DNA from 4 places in the Peribacillus sp. NPDC096540 genome. Region 1 is predicted to be linked to each of the others. Evidence: riboswitches for the same ligand, from Rfam matches in the RefSeq annotation. Region 1 holds a riboswitch; each other region holds the start of a gene.
What was found. Region 1 has a riboswitch for thiamine pyrophosphate ahead of ACQKMR_RS07855 (ABC transporter substrate-binding protein). Riboswitches for the same ligand answer to the same signal wherever they lie in the genome.
Positions count from the first base shown of each region.

Region 1 (5,751 bases):
CCCCTTCTTCCAAATCTTTCTTCCGCTCATGGCCGATATTTCTCCGTTAACGTATCCATCGTGATCCCGCTAGGCTGATACAATATTTTCACTTGGGATATGACGTTCGGCGAACCTATTTCAATCATTCTCACATTCATTTTTTCTATAACCGCCAGAAGCTCCGAAAGCTCACCTTCCATTGTTGTTTCAAGAGGGTGCACCTCGTACTTGACACCTGATTCATCTATGATTTTAATCGCTTCATCGACTAAAGGGATGACATTTTCCCCTTTAGGAATAATTTGTATACTAATTAATGAGTTTGCCATTGTAGTTCCTCCTATTTTGGTAAAAATTCATTGGTAAATGCTTTCTCCGGATCGAAATCACCTTCAAGAAGATTATTTTCAGTCATCCACTCACTATAATTCTTCCAAATTTCAAGCTTTTGTTCACCCCATCGCGGAGCATCATCCTGATACTTAGATGCAAGCCACTTCTGGCTTTTCTTTACTAGCTTTGTATCTAGATCTGGTGCAGCCTTGATTAAAATGTCTGCTGCATCATCCGGATTCTTAATAGCGAACTGGTACCCTTTCGAAGCTGCCTCAACGAATGCTTTAACCGTATCGGGATCCTCTTTAATCATCTTTTCATTTGTGGTCAAAACAGGTGTATAGTAATCGAGCTTATCTGAGTAATCGGTTAAGTAAACCATATTCACCTTTTCATTTCGCAATTCAGCCTCAACGCCTGTCCACCCATAATAAATCCAAGCGAAATCAATATCTCTTTTCACTGAAGTGAAAAAATCCGAGTCGCCTGTATTTACTATTTCCACTTTATTTACATCCGCATTTTCTTTTTTCATGAGAGATTCGATGATGGCCTTTTCAACTGGAGACCCCCAGCCACCATACGTTTTCCCTTCAAAATCCTTAGGTGTTTTAATATTTTTAGCCACAGGAGAAGCGAATCCAGAGGTATTATGCTGGATGACAGCAGCTAGCGAAACAATCGGCACACCTTGCACGCGGGCCTGTGTAATGCCCTCCTGGTAGCTCACGCCAAATTCTGATTTCCCTGAAGCCACAAGCTTATCAGCTCCCGCTTCACCTGGCATGATAATTTCTACATCCAGGCCTTGTTCTTTAAAATACCCTTTTTCCTTCGCTACATACAATCCTGTATGGTTTGTATTAGGTGTCCAATCGAGTACAACCGAAACCTTTTTTAATTCTTTATTGTCTTCATTTTTAGCTGATTCTTCCTTTTCAGTAGTGCCACATCCAGCTAAAAGGAAGAACAAAGTTAACAGTGGTAAAAATTTATTCACTATTTTCACTATTTTTTCCTCCTACACTTTATATAAGATCCATATGCCGAAACTATATTGGGCGCCAGGCCACATCCAAATAACAGATAAAAAAAACAAAAAAACGCCCGAGGATGAATTCGGACGTTAACATACAAAACAGAAAGTCAGTCATAATATGTTCCCTCCGCTGGCATCATCCAGATCAGGTTCAAAGAGTCAGCATCTAAAGGACACAATCTCAGCCAGCAATACCGGCCCCCCTACATTTCTTGCACATATGAACTTTTCTCTCTCATTATATCAATTCATACAGAAAAGGGAATACTAATTTGCTTCTTCTAACGATTGGCCATTCTGATCATCCTCAGTAATAGGAATTAATTTGATCAGTATTGTTCAACAACTCATATAATAATTATTACACTGTAGCTAGTTCTTGACCTACTTGTATTAATCATTTAATTTTGTGACCAAGAGGTGGATATGATTATGATAAAAATTAATCAAAAATGGTTAGATGTCAGTCAAATCCAACCAGGTATATTATCTGAAAAAGCATTAGAAATTCTCCATTTAATGTGGAGATATCCTAATATTTTTGTATATAAGACAATGGAAGATCTTAAATTTGATCTAGAGATGAGGCTGCAAGTCATTCAAGCTGCCGTTTCGTTAGATAAGAGTAATCCTGAATTTACATCACTCGAGGATTCTGTATGCAATGAACAATATTGGCGACTTACAAAAGATGGGGCCTTCGAACTTAAGCAAAGGGTACCCCCTCATGTAGCACTTGAAGATATTTTCATAAACGGAAGTCTTTACGCTTTCGAATGCGCGACAGCGATAGTCATTGTTTTTTTAAAAGCTATTTTAGATTCGGCTGGTCCTAAGAATTTTGACCGTCTTTTTTCAGGCCTTACTCTTTATGACTGGCACTATCCGCAGAATCTGATTATTAGAATACATGAAGGGACAGATTATGTACCAGGCGACTGTGTTTACTTCAAAAACCCAGATTACGACCCTGCCACTCCAGAATGGCAAGGGGAAAATGCGATATTCCTTGAAGAAAACCTCTTTTATGGCCATGGGATTGGGATTACAGATCAACAAGGAATCATCAATGAATTAAATAGCAATAGAAAAGGGAATGCCAGCATATCAGCGTTCCTAACACAGCATATTATACGAATAAATAGTTCCCACTATAAACAATTCAAGCAAAATACCCTCCGTAATAACCCCGTATCTGAGTGCCTATCGAATATGATTGTTTCTGAAATAGGCTCGATAACTTATCTTTCGTAGCATTAACAGTTTCTCTTTAAAGAAAAATAGAATTTTCATATTGAAGATATAGATTTTGAATCTCCATTTAATAGCTTTTGAAACTCGACCTTCACTGATGAGTATCACTATAAAAAAAACGCTTGGGAGATGGATTTCCCCAAGCGTTTTTTTCTATTTATGCACCAAAATTTCTTTTTTCTTTAAACCTACGGGCCCCTGCCTTACCCCATTTTGTAATGGAAAGCGTATAAACCACTAAGGCAGACCAAATGAATAAAAAGGCTAAAAGATGTGCTTTTGTAAAACTTTCATGATAGACGAATACCCCGATTAACAAGGTTAAGGTTGGAGCAATATACTGAAAAATGCCAAGCATCGATAACGGTATCTTTTCTGCCCCTTTTGCAAAATATAATAGTGGTAGGGCTGTGACAACACCACCGCCAATTAACAGCAAGCTTGTGCTCCCTGAGGTTAAAAATTGTGATTCGGTTTGGTACATCAAATATATCAAGTAACCCAGAGCAAGAGGGGTTATCATCATCGTTTCGAGTGTCAGCCCGATTGCTGATTCGGCCTTGATCATTTTTTTTGCTAGACCATATAACCCAAATGTCATGGCTAAGGCTAGAGAGACCCATGGGATCGTACCGAAATGAATACCAAGTATCAATACACCGATTCCGGCGAGCAGGAACGACACAATCTGTGCCCCGCTCAATTTTTCCTTTAAGACTATTACTCCCAATAAAACACTGACTAGCGGATTGATATAATAGCCGAGGCTCGTGTCGAGAATTCGGCCTGAATTAACAGCCCAAATGAACACTCCCCAATTAGCTGTAACAAGCAGTGATGCCGTAAGCAATGCGGCGAATAATTTTGGGTTTCTCATTATGTTTTTGACATAATCCAGAAATGCATGCCATTTTTTCATAAACATCAATAAAACAAGCATGAAGACGAAAGACCATAACACCCGCTGAGCTAAAATCTCTATTGCACCAACTCCCTGAAGGAACTTCCAGTAAATTGGTACAACTCCCCACATTAAATAAGAAAGGGCGGCATATATCGCCCCTTCTTTTTGTTCATTTACTTTCATAACCTGCCTTCTTTCTAATTTCATTCCTTTATCGAAATCCTATTAATATTTTGCTTATCTATTCCATGTTTTGCAACTGTTATTTTTTATCATACATTATTCGGTCGTCAATGACCGTCATGACCGCTTCCACTTTCAGAAGCTCATCTGGATCTATAGCTAAGACATCCCGGTTAAACACGGTAAAATCGGCGTCGTACCCCTTTATGATCTGACCTCGCTGGTTTTCAAGACCAATCGCAGCCGCACTGCCTTTTGTATAAAGCGCGAAAGCGTCATAAACAGAAAGCCTTTCATCCATGCCGTACACTGTCCCATCATCACTGTTAATCTTTCGCCTTGTAACAGCTGCATGAATCCCCAAAATTGGATTTAATGGTTCAATCGGTGCATCTGACCCTCCCGCACAAATGATCCCCAGCTTCAAATACGTTTTCCAGGCATATGAGGATTCCAATAATTTTGCTGAAACCTTTTCTTCCACCCACGGAAAATCAGAAGGTACGAAACCTGGTTGAATATCAAAGATGACCGGTAGTTTTGCAGCCCGCTCCAAGAGTTCTGGACGAACAATCTGTGCATGTATGAGTCGGTCCCGAAGACCCTTTTTAGGTGGAAAAGCTTCAATCGCATTCAGGACATATTCAAATGCGAGATCACCAATGGCATGAACAGCAATCGGCATATCAGCCTGACGTGCTTTTTGCACTAATTCCTGCAGTTCCTTTTCAGTGAAAATAGCCACACCATTCGTATCCTTTTGATCTTCATAAGGCTCGCTCAACAGGGCCGTATGTCCTCCTAATGAGCCATCGGTAAATATCTTCATGCTATCGAATTTAATATATCGAGTCCCTTCTTGATACCGCCCACCGGATGCCAGCATCTCTTCAAATGCTTGGTGATGAACGAGTAAATTGGCCCGAAAGGTCATGTTTTGTCCCTCAATGACCGATTTAAACGCCTGATAAGTCGGAATGAAACCATTGTAGTAAAAGAGATCCTCTGTATGCCCACCGGTCAAACCAAGCTTATATGCGTCTTGTATGGCCTCTGTAAGCGCGTTTTCGATATAGTCCTGGTCTATGCCGGGAAGACGGTCTAACACGAGGTTCTGGGCCTGATTTTCTTTAAACAAACCATTTAGACGTCCATCCTGATAACGGCAAATCACTCCGCCTGACGGTTCTTCTATTTCTTCTGTAATCCCTGCTTCTAATAGGGCACGAGAATTAACGACCAGGGCATGACGGCATACGCGTTTTAATACGATTGGATGCTCTGTAGATATGGCATCTAGTTCATCTCGTAGGATCAATTCAGAACTAGGCCATTCATTTTCATTCCAGCCCTCAGCAACAATCCACTTTCCAGCTGGTGTTATTTCGCACTTTTTCTTTACGGAACTCATGATGGACTCCCGGCTATTCATCAAAGAAAGGTCTAAACGGAGCAATCGTTCACCATGCCCAACCAAATGAAGGTGACTATCTACTAACCCCGGCAGCATAGTTTGTCCTTTTAAGTCGATTTCCCTGGAAATATTGTCAGCATATTTTTCATTTATATATGCAAGTCTCCCAGTATCAACGATCACACCATTGTCAGTGAAGAGTGCCTCCACTCGATCTTTTTCTTTTATCATCGTATAAATCGACCCATTGAACCATAAAGTTCCCATCCCCGTTTTACACTCCTTATTAAATGTTTCGTATATATGCAGTAAGTGTACCATCTCATTTCATGAATTCCCATATTTTTGATTTTGAAAAATCCTCTGTTATTTAAAAAAACGCCAGCCGGAGGGCTGACGGTATGGCTTTAATTTAATTATTAAGAAGTGCCTCTTCTCTTTTCCTTAAATCTACTCGTTTGATTTTGCCCGAAGTCGTTTTAGGAAGTTCTTTTAAAAATTCAATCTTCCTAGGATATTTATATGGCGCTGTCAATTCTTTTACATGCTTTTGCAATGTCTTGATCAAGTCTGGGCTGTTAGGATCAATTTCATCTATTAACACGATGTACGCTTTAACCACATTTCCGCGTATTTCAT
Region 1 covers NZ_JBNNTG010000005.1:221,339-227,089, reverse strand. The annotation lists gene ACQKMR_RS07865 (ABC transporter permease) at 1-30, opposite strand, end outside; gene ACQKMR_RS07860 (thiamine-binding protein) at 27-311, opposite strand; gene ACQKMR_RS07855 (ABC transporter substrate-binding protein) at 323-1,318, opposite strand; TPP riboswitch at 1,463-1,572, opposite strand; gene ACQKMR_RS07850 (protein-glutamine gamma-glutamyltransferase) at 1,790-2,611, shown strand; gene rarD (EamA family transporter RarD) at 2,769-3,698, opposite strand; gene ACQKMR_RS07840 (amidohydrolase) at 3,778-5,379, opposite strand; gene mbcS (acyl-CoA synthetase MbcS) at 5,525-5,751, opposite strand, start outside.

Region 2 (5,751 bases), on a different contig from region 1:
CACTTCATATTCTTGGAATACGAGATAGATCCCCCCATTTGTATAATAGAACTGTGAATCCTTATTGACGGGAACATCGCTCTGCTTTTTAACATAATAACTATCTCTTTTCCTCATGTAGTCAAAAGCATATTTCTGCACCTTCGTATATTTCACTTTGGATGTGAGGATTTCACTGATTTTCACCTGTTTACCGGAGGACACTTTAAAATTATAGGATGTTGTGTATCCCATTCCATGAGCTCCACCGCTATAGGAGTAATCGTCAATGAGAATGCTTAGCTTTTCATCCTGGTTGAATTTCACTTTATACGAAATACTGTAACTATACTGGCAAGAGTATGGGGATTCTTTGCACCATTCCTCATTTTTATCTTTTTCCCTATCCTTTTTTGCTTGCAGATAAGAGGAATAGGCATCCTTGGCATGCTTAGTTAACACCTGATTAATTTTATCCTGAGCTGCTTTACTTTTAAGTCCTGATACTTGCGGATACGACAAGTCACTAATATTTTTATATTTTTTCTTGGTTATCTTCACATTGCTGAATTTTAAATATTTAGTAGATACATAGGCTTTTTTTCCATTGTACCGAATTTCCGACCAGCCGGATTTTGTTTTTGAATAAACGGTTACGGCTTTCCCTTTCTCCAACGATCCTACTTTTTTATAGCTGGTGCCGGGACCACTTCTAACAGATAAAGGGGAATTCTTCGTGTTCACCGTTGCGTTTTCTGTAGTGGCTGCGGAGACGGAGTCGATTTTTATCAGTAAAAAAGAGATGCATGTAAAAGTTAATGCGACAGCAAGGAAAATCTTAGTGAAATTCTTGGATAGCATTCAATTACCACCTTTGTATAATTTTTACATTACCTATTATATAAGTTGGTGGATCAAATAGAAAGTTAATTTTATAATTCAAAAGTTAAAGAGGAGAAAAAAATGAAAATTGGTTTAGTACGACACTTTAAGGTGGCACATGAATTCCCAACCGGAAAATATATGACGGCAGATGATATGAATCAATGGTTTAAGGATTATGATGCAGCAGATATTATTTATGGGACAACTTTATTGGACGATGAGGAATGGAAGAGATGTTATTGCAGCGATATGTCGAGAGCGGTGAAGACGGCTAAGCATATCTATCCTGGTGAGGTTAATCAGATGGAGGGACTTCGGGAAATACCATCTCCACCACTTAACGGGAAGGTTAAACTGCCATTCATACTTTGGGCCATTTGGATTCGCTGCTGCTCGGTGGTTAACAAGCAGACGAGAGCGGAGATTAAGATTGCTAAGAAACGGATCAATAAAGTATTGGATGGGCTTCTCGTAAAAGGAGAGCAGGATGTTTTGATTGTGAGTCATGCTGCTCTCATGGTATATATGAGAAAAGAGCTGATCCGACGGGGATTCACAGGTCCAAAGTTTAAGATTGCTAGTAATGGAAAGTTATATGTGTTCGAAAGATAATAAGGAAAAACACGCATGTCAACTTTTTTAGTTTTTATGAGTAAATAGGGTAAGCATTTTGATCTTTCAAAGAAAGATGAAGGCATTTTACCGATAATTATTCTTTTTCTAATGGTTGTGGTTTATTATTGTAATAGTGTAATTTTTTCGAATTCAATGGTAGGAAAAGAGGGGGAGCATTTTGGTAAAGGCAGTTTTTTTTGATTTAGATGATACGTTACTTTGGGATCAGAAGAGTGTGAAAGAGGCTTTTATAGCGACTTGCGAAGTGGCTAAGGAGAAATATGGTTTGAATGTGGATGAGTTTGAGGAAGCGGTACGGAAAGAAGCACGTGAGCTTTATTCTTCTTATGATACATATGAATTTACGCAAATGATCGGTATTAACCCTTTTGAAGGACTTTGGGGGGATTTTCGAGATGATCATAATGAATTCCGTAAGATGGCCGAGATTGTACCGGCTTATCGGAAAGAGGCCTGGACAAGAGGCTTGAAGGCATTAGGAATTGATGACCCGGCATTTGGTCTTGAGCTAGCAGAACGTTTCCCTGCTGAGAGACGGAAAAAACCATTTATTTATGAAGAATCATTCCGTGTGTTAGATGAGTTAAAAGGGAAATACAAATTGTTATTACTGACGAATGGTTCGCCTGAGCTTCAAAATACTAAGCTTGAAATCACGCCTGAATTAGTTCCTTATTTCGATCAAATCGTTATTTCCGGCGCGTTTGGACGTGGGAAACCGGATGCTTCTATTTTTGAGCATGCATTAGAAATCATGGAGCTTGATAAGGATGAAGTATTAATGGTCGGCGATAATTTAATGACGGATATCCTTGGTGCATCACGTACGGGCATTAAATCGGTTTGGATAAACCGTCATGATAAGGAACGGAATGAAGTCATCCCTAATTATGAAATCACGCATTTAGAGGAGCTTTTTCCTATCCTTGAGAGTCTGAAAAAATAACGGATATATCCCCTTCAGGTAGTAAGTTCAAAAAACTTAACTTGGAGGGGATTTTATTTAATTCAAAACATGGCATGAAAATAATAGGTCTTTGAAATTATTTACAAGTTAAAATGGATGGTATATAGTTACCTTGTAATAATTAATACTATTCAGACTAGGGGTGTCCAATAAAAGTTGGGCTGAGAGAGAAGCGCGTTAAAGCTTCTTAACCCTCAGGACCTGATCTGGTTCATACCAGCGTGGGGAAGTTAGAATCTACTATTCAATGACATTTAATTTGGTCATATCTGTAGTCATACTAACTTTAGCCAGGTCTTAAATATGAGACCTGGCTTTTTCGTGCGAAAATGGATTGGATTTTGTCCTTTTTAAACTAACTTAAAAAGGAGAAATGAAATCATGAGTAATTCAGTAAATGACATGAACGTTTCAATTATGTCCAATTTTGCAGGAAGTAAAAAAGTTTATGTAGAGGGGTCTAGACCGGATATAAAAGTTCCAATGCGTGAAATTCAACTGAGTCCAACAACAGGAGCATTTGGTGAAGAGGAAAATTTACCTCTACGCGTTTATGATACTAGCGGTTTCTATACAGATTCTGAGTATTCTATTGATATTCGTAAAGGTCTTGACCCTATTAGACGCAACTGGGTTCTTGACCGGGAGGACGTTGAAGAGTATGTGGGTCGTGAAATAAAACCCGAAGATAATGGTTATAAAAAAGTTGATTCTCATTCCAAAGCAGAAGTTTTTCCGGGATTGAAACGCAAACCCTTGCGTGCAAAAACAGAGAGGAACATAACCCAACTTCATTATGCTCGTAAAGGTATCATTACCCCAGAAATGGAGTTTATATCAATTAGAGAAAGTGTTTCAGCTGAGTTTGTACGAGATGAAGTAGCTAGCGGTCGGGCCATTATACCGGCTAATATTAACCACCCTGAAAGTGAACCAATGATAATCGGCCGTAATTTTCATGTGAAAATAAATGCGAATATTGGTAATTCTGCTGTTAGCTCATCCATCGAAAACGAAGTAGAAAAAATGACTTGGGCCACACGCTGGGGAGCCGATAACATCATGGATCTTTCTACAGGGAAGAATATACACACAACCCGTGAATGGATTATTAGAAATTCTCCTGTACCAGTTGGAACGGTACCGATTTATCAAGCACTTGAAAAAGTAGATGGAGTTGCTGAAAATTTAACCTGGGAAGTTTTTCGGGATACTTTAATTGAGCAGGCTGAACAAGGTGTTGACTACTTTACCATACATGCAGGCGTTCTTCTGCGTTATATCCCATTAACAGCAAAGCGGATGACAGGAATAGTTTCCCGTGGGGGTTCTATCATGGCTCAATGGTGTCTGGCTCACCATGAAGAAAGCTTCCTCTATACTCATTTTGAAGAAATCTGTGAAATCATGAAAACATATGATGTATCTTTCTCATTAGGGGATGGACTTCGTCCTGGATCTATTGCTGATGCAAACGATGAGGCACAATTTGCGGAATTGGAAACACTGGGTGAACTAACAAAGATTGCTTGGAAACATGATGTACAAGTTATGGTTGAGGGACCCGGTCACGTTCCAATGCATTTGATTAAAGAAAATATGGATAAGCAAATGGAAGTTTGTCAAGAAGCACCGTTCTATACACTGGGACCCCTGACAACTGATATAGCTCCTGGCTACGATCATATTACTTCTGCGATTGGGGCTGCCATGATTGGCTGGTTTGGAACTGCAATGCTATGTTATGTAACACCGAAAGAGCACCTTGGACTTCCAAATAAAGAGGATGTTCGAGTAGGGGTTATTACGTATAAAATTGCAGCACATGCTGCTGACTTAGCAAAAGGCCATCCTAATGCTCAAAAACGAGATGATGCCCTTTCAAAAGCTAGATTCGAATTTCGTTGGAGAGATCAGTTTAATCTATCTCTGGATCCTGAAAGAGCCGTTGAATATCACGACGAAACTCTACCGGCTGAGGGTGCCAAAACAGCTCACTTTTGTTCAATGTGCGGTCCTAAATTCTGCAGCATGAGAATCTCACAAGATATTCGTGATTTAGCGAAAGAAAAAGGGCTTGGTTTTGAGTCTGTAATTGATGAAGGCTTGAAAGAAAAAGCGAATGAATTTAGAAACACAGACGGAAAAATCTATCAATAATTTGGACGAAAGGGAGAATTCGATGAATCGAGTAATCCAGATTAAAGTTGAAATGAAACAGTTGGAAAATCAGCTGAATCTGCTAAAAAAAGAGCTGAGTATTTTTCGGGAAAATTGTAATCATGAATTTGTAAAAAATGATTATATACAAGAATGCACAAAATGCCACTTAATTGAGAGTCTGCAATGGTAGAGATTTCTTGTTTGAATGACTTTGGATTCTGAGAATTCAAGAAGAAAAATAGATAAGAGCTTACTTTAATGTTCATTAGGATTATTCAGTTTTATAAGTATGAAGGGGAAGAGGGACTAACCATCTTTTTTCCTTTTTCCTTATTTTTTGTAATCGCCGAATCAGACTTGGGGAAATTCCGAAATTCCCATAGATACTCTCCGCATTCCTTTCTCTTTTATAAGTATAAGTTACCCCAGGTATTTTCCTTTATCCTATATGTCCTTCATTTCTTCGGATCAATATTAGTCATAAAAACCAATACAATTATTATAAAGGAACATGGGTCTATGGGTTTTCATGGAAGGGTTTTGCACGAATAATCTTGTTTTGTTTTAACATACTAAGCTTGTCCACATCATTCAAACGAGGAGGAAATTTATATGCAAAATCAACAAGGTCAAACTCACCAGAATATGCAAACAGGTGCTATCCCCCCACAAATGAATCACGGTGGTCATGAAGTATTTGATGTTCACGAAGTATTATCAGGCACGATAACTACATTAAACACATATATGGTGTTACGCCAGTATGTGCAGGATCAAGAATTAATGGACATACTTGATCGTCAATATCAATTTATCCAAGAGGAATATAACATTTCATTAGAATGCTTTCAAACGGGACAGGATCCATCAAAACGAACACAAAGTTATAAAATGAATCAAGGTAACGATTTTATTTATGGTTTAACGCCAACCCAACCAAAGAAACCTTTACAATCGGCATCAGATATTACGGATGAGTACATTTCGAGCTGTATGCTCGGGGAGGTAAAGTCTGCTGCTTCTTTGAAAGCGATGTCCGCACTTGAAATTACTAATCCAGTTGTGCGTCGTGTATTTGCAGATTCTGTTCCAAACTGCATTGAAATGGCATATGAGATTTC
Region 2 covers NZ_JBNNTG010000049.1:4,291-10,041, reverse strand. The annotation lists gene ACQKMR_RS25555 (PdaC/SigV domain-containing protein) at 1-840, opposite strand, end outside; gene ACQKMR_RS25550 (histidine phosphatase family protein) at 943-1,476, shown strand; gene ACQKMR_RS25545 (HAD family hydrolase) at 1,658-2,446, shown strand; TPP riboswitch at 2,596-2,712, shown strand; gene thiC (phosphomethylpyrimidine synthase ThiC) at 2,846-4,627, shown strand; gene ACQKMR_RS25535 (spore coat protein) at 5,243-5,751, shown strand, end outside.
Region 2: another riboswitch for thiamine pyrophosphate. It lies ahead of thiC (phosphomethylpyrimidine synthase ThiC); the one in region 1 lies ahead of ACQKMR_RS07855 (ABC transporter substrate-binding protein).

Region 3 (5,751 bases), on a different contig from region 1:
TATCATTCCCGAAAAAAAATATGACTCCTTGATTTGGGTAGGCACAGGAATTCTTGGAGCCGCTATTTTATTAGCTTTACTAAACTACTTTAACAGCTATATCGTTTCCAAAGTTGGTCAAAAAGCGATTATGGATTTACGGAATAGCATGTATGAACATATTCAAAGGCTGGATATGAAATTCTTTGATAAAAACCGAACGGGTGACTTAATGTCACGGCTGACTAATGATGTCAATTTACTACAACAACTCATCTCTTCAAGCATGCTGCAAGTCGTAACAGACACGGTAACTTTTGTTGCAGTTGCAGTCTATATGCTTTTCATTAATTGGAAACTGACCATTGTCCTTCTTTTTACATTCCCGTTCATGTTCTATATCACAAGGGTATTTGGAAAACGTATTCGAATGTCGTTTAGGTCTGTTCAAAGTTCTGCAGGAGATGTAAGCAACCAGTTACAGGATTCGATCTCAGGAATGCGACTCATTCAATCTTTTACCAATGAAGAATTTGAATCGAAGCGTTTTGCGGAACGTAATCATGAAAACATGGTAGCTAACATTAAATCGGTTCGCTTGCGATCTATGTTCGGTCCGGTTATCGATTTATTGAACAATATTGGTCTTGTTGCTGTTATTGTGTTTGGGGCTTGGCAAGTGATGGAAGGTGCATTTACAGTGGGATTAATAGTAGCCTTCCTCGCCTATTTGAGATTACTGCAGAGCCCTGTTCGCAATTTCAGCCGAGTTATCAGCATTGTCCAGCAGTCGGCTGCAGCTTTTGAGCGGATTACAGAAATTATGGAAACACAACCTGAAGTCAGAGACAAAGGAAATGCAATTGAGCTTCCTTCAGTAAAAAACCAAATTGAATTTCAATCAGTTGATTTTGCTTATGATGAAAGTGTTCCTGTTCTTAGCGATCTAAACCTAACAATGAAAGCTGGTCAAGTAACAGCTCTTGTCGGCTCTTCTGGTGCAGGGAAATCGACAATTACAAGCCTTTTAATCCGATTTTATGATCCACAACAAGGAACAATCAAAATGGATGGTCTTGATATCCGTGATGTGTCGCTGAAATCTATACGTAGCCAAATGGGGATTGTTTCTCAGGATATCATTTTATTCAATGGTTCAATCCGGGATAACATCGTTTATGGAAAACTTGATGCAACAGATGATGAAATCACTGAATCGGCTAAAGCAGCCAATGCTCATGACTTTATTAGTGCCTTTCCGAATGGTTATGATTCTCAAATTGGAGAGCGAGGCGTCAAACTTTCAGGAGGACAAAAGCAGCGAATCGCTATTGCTAGGGCACTTTTGAAGAATCCGCAAATCATCATTCTCGATGAAGCGACAGCAGCATTAGATACAGAATCCGAGCATTTAATCCAGGAAGCATTGTCACGTTTATTAGTAAATCGGACTTCAATTGTCATTGCGCATCGATTATCAACCGTTCAAAATGCGGACCAAATAATTGTTCTTGAAAAAGGCAGGGTCCATGAAAAAGGAACGCATGAACAGTTATTGACAAGTAACGGCAGATATAGGCAGCTTCATGACTTGCAATTCCCTCAATTGAAGGCCATAACGTAACAACTATACAACTGCCTAAAGAAACAGGGTCCGATTTATATATAATAAGCCATGTGTACAGAAATATTGCTTCTGTGCACTTTTTTTGAATTTATTTAAAATTATAACTATCTAAAATCCGATTGGTAATGAGCTGATACCCTTTTTCATTTGGATGAATTTTATCACTGAAATACTCTTTTTTCTTTTTATTTTCAAACAGATCATTAGTAGGGATAAATATCATTCTTTTATCCTCTTCTACTACTTCCTTTACTGATTGGTTATAATCATGAATGTGCTTTTCAAGCCTTTGATCATCTTTTTTTGGATTATACAGCCCAACTACAAGTATATCCGCTTTTTTGTTTTTCTTTAATAATGTAGAAAGGATCTTATGTAGATGGTCGATATACTCTCGTTTACCATCATTTATTTTTTGATCACTTATTTTTTTCAAGTTACCTCCATTACTGTTAATCAAGTCGTTTGTTCCAATATATACGATAAACGTGTCTGCTTTGTCCAGTTTCGTTTTAATTCGATTATCTTCAAGCTGATCAATGACACCCTCTGTTTCCTGGCCTTTAATACCGTAATTCCAAAAACGGACTTTTTGCTCAGAATCAGGGTTATTCAATTCATCCTCCAGACCTTCTACATAACCTCCCCCATCCTTATCACCTTTTCCATAGGTTAACGAATCTCCAAAAGCCATCACATCTTGCTCATCTTTCGACTCTGAAGCCTGAAACATAGATGCAACAAAACAAATTACTAGTACAATTACAGATAAACCTACTATTTTTTTCATTTGTTTCTCCTTTTGTATTTACTATGAAGTTTTTTATCTTTTAATTACCCCAAAAAAGAATATACTTAACATGAAAAAAATGAATTGTCAGAAAAACTGAAAAAAGTGTATGATACAATAAAAACATTCAATGAAACGGGTTTTCGTCAACCTCCTTTTATTCATAAATAGGGTAATAAGAATCCCATGTTTCTGGAGATTGTATACATAAAAAGGATAGGAGTTAAAATGATGGATGAGTATATAGAGTTTAGGGAAGCAGAACTAACAGATTTACCAAGAATAGTCGAAATATATAATTCGACTATTGCTTCAAGGATGGTCACTGCAGATACAGAACCTGTTTCAGTGCAATCAAGGCTTAAATGGTTTGAGGAACATCATTCTGAAAGACGACCGCTATATATTATTACATTCGAAGGAAAAACAGCTGGATGGATGAGTTTTCAATCTTTCTATGGTAGGCCAGCCTATGATTCTACTGCCGAGATCTCCATATATATTGATGATTATTTCCGGGGAAAAGGAATCGGACAAATTTCGATTCAAAAGGCAATTGAAGTGAGTCCAAAATTAGGTGTTAAGACACTACTTGGTTTTATATTTGCTCACAATACACCGAGCCTAAGACTTTTTTCTAAATTTGGTTTTGAAGAATGGGCGCATTTACCTCAAGTTGCCGAGCTTGATGGTATTGAACGGGATTTAGTCATCCTTGGTAAGCGTATTAATAATTAATATTTGAATTTCATTACTTAAAAGCTATTGCCTTCATTCAGCAGTAGCCTTTTTTAGTTTAAATGAAGGAATCTATTTTAAAGTCAATGACGAAATTTAATAATCACTATGAACTTTCTTAAACGAAAAATATTCTGATTTTCTTTTATTTGTTATAGCATTTAACAGCGAATCCAATTCTTGACTTGCTTGAACAGTTAGAAGGCTTGTAAAACCATAATCTGCTGCCAATTTAATCATTTCCCGTCTCTTTTCTTCTATTCTTTCTACGGTTATCTGTGGGGGCATCTATAGTCACTTCCTATTTATTCAATTTTCTTACACCTTTTATGATAATGAAATTAGTAGTTAAAATCAACCATATATGGGAATTAAAATATGTTATTACACAAGGTAAATGTGACAAAAAGCCTATTTCACTTCCTGTTTGTGTCTTTTTTGTGACATATTGATTCTAGACAAAAATAAAAAAGCATTCACTCATATACCCTGCGAATGCTTTAATAATATTGATCAGATTAATTAATATTTTAAGATAGTAAAGTATTCTAAGAACTCTTACTATGTCATCCACTCTGAAGGAGACTCGATATTAGGTCTATTAATTACAATCTTATATTCATCTTCAAGCACTTTTAATGGAACATCATATAGATGTCTTTCATCAGAGGTTTTATAAACTCCATTCGCCAATAACTCTTCAATCAACAATGCCTTCCTTTGTTCAATTCTCTTAAATAATTCTGCCATGTAAATGGCTCCTTCCCTTGTCTTCATGAGCTCAATTTAATATGAGCTAAATTGCAGTAATAGATTTCATTTCCACCAATTTATATTTACCTTTTCTATTATGTCACTAAACGTTATTTCACAAAAATAAAAGCCACTTCTAATTCAAGAAGAGGCTTACAGTAGTCCGTTCGGCTCTTCTTATCTTCCAAGCGTATGCTTGTTGGATGTGGCACAGTTCCCAAAATGGGTCTGCTGCCGAGGTTTCTTTGGGCCAAGTCCCTCCACCTCTCTGGATAAGAATTCAATATATAAAAGATGTAGAAATGATTTTATCCCAATATTCTTCAAAAGTCAATTACCCGGTTCCCCCTTCTTTTGATAGGTGCCCCATTCAAATTCGGGTTGCAATTTCCTGGCTTTCTGATATGATGTCAGTAATTACATACATTAACACCACTAGGGGAGTCTTTTTTTAGACTGAGATGGAATTTGTTCCGGACCCTTTGAACCTGAACTGGATCATACCGGCGGAGGAAAGTGGACGATATCGTCTTTAAACACATGACTTTATCCATCTACCCGTTCCGTTTTTCAGGAGCGGTTTTTTTTTAGATGAAAAAATGAATACTTAGACTGCTAGGGGAGCTCTTTTGCTGAGAATTAAACCCTTTGCACCTGATCTGGTCGTACCAGCGGAGGGAAGCAGGCTGTAAGAAGGAATTTGCTTCTTCCTCGGTAACAGCCGCTTTCCTTCAGAGAGCGGTTTTTTTATTGATCAGATAGTGTATGCACACTTTACAATTTTAGTAAATTTTAAATTTCAAGGAGGATGAACCATGGAGAATACCAAATTAGAAACCTTCAGTGATAGACTTCATGAACGTGCAAAAGGAATCTGGAAAAGGAACCATACACATCCCTTTGTTCAGGCTATTGGAGATGGGACGCTTTCAGAAAAGAAATTTGCCTATTACCTAAAGCAGGACTATATCTACCTTATGGATTATTCCAAACTCTTTGCTTTAGGAGTCATCAAAGCTCATAATCTCGAAATAATGGCTAAGTTTGCAAGTATTTTGAATGAAACCCTTCAAGTAGAAATGGATATCCATCGGAATTATGCTTTGGAATTCGGAATCAGCTCAATGGAATTGGAAAATACAGAACCTACTCCGACCACCCTAGCCTATACGGGTTACATGCTAAATGCAGCTCAGCATGGGACTTTGGCCGACCTAATCGCCTGCCTCCTTCCATGCGCTTGGGATTATTATGAGATCGGTTTGCTATTAAAAGAACAAAATGGTGAAGCATTGGAAAACAATCGCTATGCTGATTGGATTAGATCATATTCATCTCCTGAATTTGGTGAAGCTCACAAGTGGCTGATTGCATTGCTAGAAGAGTTATCTGAAGGAATGCCTGAAAAAGAACTTCTTAGATTAGAGAAGCATTTTTTGGTGACTTCCCGTTATGAATATTTATTCTGGGATATGGTTCAAAATGAGCATGATTGGCCACTGTAGGGTGTTGGCATGATGATGAATCCAATCAAGAAAATGACGCTGACTGCAATGATCGCGGCTATTACGACTCTAACCAGTTCATTTATTTTCATCCCGGCCGGATTTGCAAAAATCTTTCCTATTCAGCATCTGGCAAATGTCATGACAGCCGTTTTATTGGGGCCAGCATATGCGGTAACACAGGCTTTTTTAATTTCCATCATTAGAAACATGGTAGGTACCGGTTCTATATTTGCCTTTCCTGGCAGCATGATTGGAGCCCTTTTGGCTGCCGTTCTCTATCGCAGAACGAAAAGCATGGAATTCGCTTGCTTAGGAGAAGTTTTTGGGACCGGTATTCTAGGATCTCTTGCCTGTTA
Region 3 covers NZ_JBNNTG010000002.1:202,357-208,107, reverse strand. The annotation lists gene ACQKMR_RS03075 (ABC transporter ATP-binding protein) at 1-1,603, shown strand, start outside; gene ACQKMR_RS03070 (GDSL-type esterase/lipase family protein) at 1,695-2,396, opposite strand; gene ACQKMR_RS03065 (N-acetyltransferase family protein) at 2,628-3,134, shown strand; gene ACQKMR_RS03060 (Spo0E family sporulation regulatory protein-aspartic acid phosphatase) at 3,231-3,422, opposite strand; gene ACQKMR_RS03055 (Fur-regulated basic protein FbpA) at 3,696-3,884, opposite strand; SAM riboswitch class I at 4,062-4,166, opposite strand; TPP riboswitch at 4,315-4,419, shown strand; TPP riboswitch at 4,495-4,584, shown strand; gene tenA (thiaminase II) at 4,703-5,392, shown strand; gene thiW (energy coupling factor transporter S component ThiW) at 5,408-5,751, shown strand, end outside.
Region 3: another riboswitch for thiamine pyrophosphate. It lies ahead of tenA (thiaminase II); the one in region 1 lies ahead of ACQKMR_RS07855 (ABC transporter substrate-binding protein).

Region 4 (5,751 bases), on a different contig from region 1:
GAATCTTTTTTTCATGTAATAAGGTCACAGCTTCATAGAGTTGTGACGCACTCATCTGCTTTTCTCTAAGATAAAAGAAATCAACATAATCTTGAATGTTTGAAGCGATCTCAACAAACTTTTCAATTGGCTGTTTCCCAGTAGAAATAATATGCAATTCTTGTGCATTCATACTAAGAACTCCTTAACGAAGATAATCAATTCTTCTTTAATCAAATTGATAAATACGGGAATTGAACCGAGAGATAAAACCCTGCCAACAGCAGGATGACAAAATACAGAATGAACCCATGGTCTTTTTTAGAAAACCCAAATTCATAATAGTATGTTCGATTCCTAGTATCTGAGAATCGTTTGGCCTCCATCGCAACAGCAATCCGGTGAGCCCGTCTAATACTTCCGGATAACAACGGAATGGAATAGGCTTTCATTTTAAAATATACGGATCTTATTCCTTTTTTCCTTTCGACGCCACGTACTCTCATCGCGTTTCGTATCGTTTGAAATTCCTCCAACATGATGGGAATAAGCCTTAACGCCGCCATGAAACTATAAGCATATTTAGGTTTAAGCTTAACTTGCTGCATTAAGGAATAAAACAGGTTTACCGGTCTCGTCGTTAACGAAAAAGTTAATCCAAGTACCGCAAATAGCAATGCACGAAAGCCAACTAGTAATCCCCTCATAAAACTTTCTTCTGTAATCGATATGAGTCCCCACTTAAACCAAAGTGTCTCACCTTGTCCGAATAATATCATTGCAGAAGAAGTAGATAAAAAAATGAAACAAAAAGGAATTGACAGGAGTAAAATTCGTTTTATCGGATGACCGGAAAAACACAAAAATAAGAGTAAAACACCCATGGTAACGTTAATCATATAATTTAGGTCTTTAATAAATAACGCCACCATACATAACACAATTAATACAAAAAGCTTAAGGCTTGGATTAATCTTATGGAGCCATGTTTCTGCACTCGAAACATTCACTTACATGACACCCCTTCTATAGTGATAAAACTTCGGTCTCTAAAAACGCTGGTTGCTTCATAATCTTTTCATCACTAATTACTTTCCCATCCTTAACCGTCCAGATCCTGGTTGCAAAGTTTTTTGATATATGCTCATCATGGGTTACCATGATCACTGTAATACCCCGCTTTCGATATTCCTCGAACCATTCCAGTAAGGCAAAGGTATTTTTCGAATCTTGACCAAAAGTAGGCTCATCCAAAAGAATGATCTTTTTTTCTTTCACGATTGAAGCCGCTACACTTAATCGCCGCTTTTGACCCATTGATAATTGAAACGGATGTTTATCGCGATGGGCCTTTAGTTGGAACACTTCAAGCAGTGCCTGGACTCTCTCTTCTATTTCTAGAGGAGGCTTTTTGTCAATTCTTAATGAATAAGCGATTTCTTCATATACAGAATTAGCAACGAATTGAAACTCAGGATTTTGAAAGACAAACGTCATATAATCCGTTAGATTTTTCACCTTTTTAATCGGGGTTCCCATCAATTCATAATAACCATTCGTTTTAATGAACTGCATCAGTGTATGCAAAAGCGTACTCTTGCCCGCTCCATTTTCTCCCCTAATGACAATCCATTCCCCTGAGTGGATCTTCAGCTCCTCAACCAGAATTTTTTCTTCCTTTTTACGGAAACCTCTTAAACCTCGCACATGCATAATGGGACCGCCATTATTAAATTCCGTTTGTTCACGAATGGGTTTATTGTCATGAATATACTCATCCCAAACTCCTGGGAACCAGATTCCATGTTCTTTCATTTCGTTTTTGTATAATGAAAGAATGTTGTCTTTTGGACCATCAGCAATGATTTGACCGTTATCGTTAAAAAGGACAATTCGTTCGATAAATTCTAAAACATGGTCTATTTTATGTTCCACGATAATAACGGTCTTGTCTTTGCCAATTTCCTTTAACACATCCCAAATATCTTTTGTTCCAACCGGATCAAGCATAGCGGTTGGTTCATCTAAAAATATCACTTCTGGTTCAAGTGCCAATACTGACGCAATCGCTAAGCGCTGTTTCATCCCGCCTGATAATGTATCAATACTTGTATGGATATCATTTAAGTGTAATCCTACCTGCCGGATATGATTGTGAATCCGCTCGTTCATTTGCTGCTTAGGAACGGAAAGGTTTTCAAGGACGAAGGCAATTTCTTCATCCACAAATGGCATACAAAATTGACTATCAGGGTCTTGAAAAACATATCCCCATGAAGAAGGGCTCTCCAGTTCTTCCGCTTTCATCGGGACTTCAATGGAATGCGGGATTAGCCCACTTAATACTTGCAAAAGTGTGGATTTTCCACATCCGGATGGTCCCAACAATAGAACTTTTTCACCTTTACCAAACGAGACGGATAAGTCCTTGAATATCAAGGACTCATCACCGGGGAATTTCAATCTTAACTTATCAACATGAACGATTCGTTCCATGGTCATCAACCTCTACTTTTGGTCCAGTGCAGCATAATCTTTACTTGATACTGGACGAACAAGATTAGTTACTCCTGTTGCTTCAAGTACTTTTACTAGATAGTAAGCAAACACACCTGCAAAGAAAATGGACCCTATGAATCTAGCAATCATAAATAACAGTAAATTCCAAAGAGAGAGGGCACCAATTTCTCCGTACGCAAAATCCATGAGGACCGATCCCAGACAGGAAGCTATCGCCGCTAATACAGCTACTGACATATTAAACTTTTTATACCTGAACGCCATAAACACCAGTTCCGCAAATAATCCTTGTACAACTCCATACAAGAGTACCGTTAACCCCCACGGTGAACCTAAAAAGAATTCACCGGACGCTGCCGCGATTTCTGCCAACAGAGCCACACCCGGTTTCCTCATAACTAAAAAGGCAACGGGCCCTGCTATAAACCACATTCCATATATTAATTGATCTAGATGTAACCCTAATGGTTTAACGGAATAATATATCGAACCCCAAAGGATATAGACTATTCCAAATGCGACGGCAATCACAATCGTGACTAAAATATCCGTTAATTTCAACCCTTTTCTCATTGTTTCAATCTCCTTTATACCTCTAGTTCTTCCTTATGCACTGGCCAAGTTTCTAAGCGATAAGCCATTTCCCAAAAAGAGTATTCATATTGACTGCTAAGGATAAAATGCTCTTTCATTCTTTCTTTATCTTCTTCCGTTACTTTTTCAGCGATCTCATCAAGTCTCGCGATTTGTTCTTCTACCAACGTACGGAACCATTCTCCTCCGTATGCTGCAATCCACTCTTGATAAATTGGCTCATCAGGTATACACCCTTGCAGTTTTTCACCTATTTCATAGTACAACCAGTAACACGGTAAGATGGCCGCAATCACATCCCCTAAATGTCCAGAATACGCGGCACGATACATATGGGATGTATAGGCATACGCAGTAGGAGCAGGCTTAAAGTTTTTCCTTTCTTCTTCTGTAATACCTAATCTCTCAGAAAAATTTTCATGAAGCTTTAACTCAGCTTCATATGTTCCTTGTGCGTGGCTTGCAAGTCGACTAGTTGTATGTAAATCTGTTGCTTTGACTGCACCTAAAGCTTGAACTCTAGCAAAATGAGATAAATAATATGCATCTTGCATGACATAATAACGAAAACACTCTACTGGCAATGTGCCATCTCCAATTCCTCTAACAAACGGGTGATTGAAGCTTGCTTCCCAAATATGATCTACTTCTTTACGAATGACCTCTGAAAATTTCATTTTCTATACCTCCAAATTTTTTGTATTTTATTAAGCAATTAAACGGGATAAATAATGATTGGTAACCTATAATCACCTCTTTTGGGCAAATAAAAAACCACTTCCTTTACCGACGTAAAGAAAGTGGTTGTACTTGAAAAATACATAAACGTATTGTTTCATGACCCCACTTCCCTACGCTGGTGTAAACCAGATCAGGTTCTAAGGGTCTTAAAGTTATACTTTAATCTCAGCTTCTGCGGTAAAATTGACTTTCACCTATAAAGCACCCCTAGTGGTACAAATTGTATATTTAGTTCATTTGCCTTTATATTAACACGATAAATCTAATTGTCAAACTTATTAGATAAAGTTTTTAACCAAGGATGTTGATTATCTTTTGGATTAATAGCCTTTCAATCTTGTATGCCCATCTAATAATGATTTATTATCTCGTCCGTTTAATACCATTAAACCAATCAGTGATTGTTAAACCCATAACATCGCTCCTTAATTTTCTGAATATACAATTTTATTTATATTATACTAACTATAAATAACTTTCTAAGCAAATGCTTTGACCAAAGGGAGCTCATTTCGTAGTTTACTCGTGAGTTTTGCTGTTTTACTCGTGAATTCTTTCATTTTCTTATATATTTATGGTAAAACATAGCCTATATGTCAGGGAACAGTCATACAGACTGTTCCCTGACATATAGGCTATCTACTAACTATTATACGTTATTAACAAAGTACAATATTAAAATTTATACATTTGATGTTGCTTTTAATTTTATATCTTCTATCTGTATTTTGTCATAGCTACCATACTTTTCTCTTACAACCAACAATGCCAGTGCCGCCATTACGCTTGGAACTGTAAAGGCCATAAATGCATTTTGAGGTGAATACTTTGCAGCCAGCAATAAACCTATTAAAGTAGGAGCAACAATAGCACCGATTCTTCCAAAAGCTAAAGCCCAACCTATCCCGGTTGTTCTTATCTCCCGCGGATAATACTCTGAAATATACGTATTTGCCAAATTCATTGTACCAACTGTACAGGCACCCCCAAAAGCAATAAGGATATACAGAGCAACTACATTAGAGGTTAATCCTAAAATTACAAAGCAGATTGTACCTAAAGCGCAGAGAGAAACTAATACTCTCCTATGACCAATTTTTCCAACAAAGTATCCTCCTATTATTGAACCACCAATTTGTCCTATCCCTGATATAAGGTTAAAAGATAAGCTTGACGTAAGACCATATCCTGACTGCTGCATGATTTTTGGTAACCATGTATTCAGTCCGTATACCATGAGTAAACAATTAAAGGCAGCTACCCAAAACGCAAACGTACTAAGAGTACGCTTTTCTTTAAAGAGTTTCTTAACTGGAAAACCTTTTGCTCTTTCTTGAGCTTTGGCAAATTCATAATCGTCTGTTTCTTTATAGTTACCCTGAGGATTAATGCGATTCAAAATTCCAGCAAGCTTTTCCCCTTGATGTCGAATAATATAATAGGAAAGGGATTCAGGAAATTGCTTCATGAAAAAAGGTAATGCCAGTAGTGGAAGGGCTCCGATCCAATACAAAACCCTCCAACTCATTTGCTCCATCACATACATTCCAATTAAAGAAGCGAGAATGCTTCCAATAGAATAGCCACAGTACATAGTTGTTACAATAAGTACCTTGTTCTTTTTGGGTGAATATTCTGCCATTAAAGAGATTACGTTTGGCATTAATCCTCCCATTCCCAAAGCTGCTATAAAACGCACAATTGAGAAAAAAGTAGGGTTTGGAGCAAAACTTGATATTAAGGTAAAAACACTGAATATACATATACAAATAGCTAGCACCTTTTTTCTGCCTATTTTATCGGCTAGGGGTGCAAAGATGAGGGCTCCCACCATCATTCCGAACAAAGAATAACTTGCTATTGCTCCAGCTTCAATTGGCGTTAAGTTCCATTCTTCCATCATCAAAGGTAAACCTA
Region 4 covers NZ_JBNNTG010000036.1:12,475-18,225, forward strand. The annotation lists gene tenI (thiazole tautomerase TenI) at 1-172, opposite strand, end outside; gene ACQKMR_RS23320 (energy-coupling factor transporter transmembrane component T family protein) at 213-989, opposite strand; gene ACQKMR_RS23325 (ABC transporter ATP-binding protein) at 1,006-2,475, opposite strand; gene ACQKMR_RS23330 (ECF transporter S component) at 2,488-3,072, opposite strand; gene tenA (thiaminase II) at 3,087-3,770, opposite strand; TPP riboswitch at 3,925-4,053, opposite strand; gene ACQKMR_RS23340 (MFS transporter) at 4,517-5,751, opposite strand, start outside.
Region 4: another riboswitch for thiamine pyrophosphate. It lies ahead of tenA (thiaminase II); the one in region 1 lies ahead of ACQKMR_RS07855 (ABC transporter substrate-binding protein).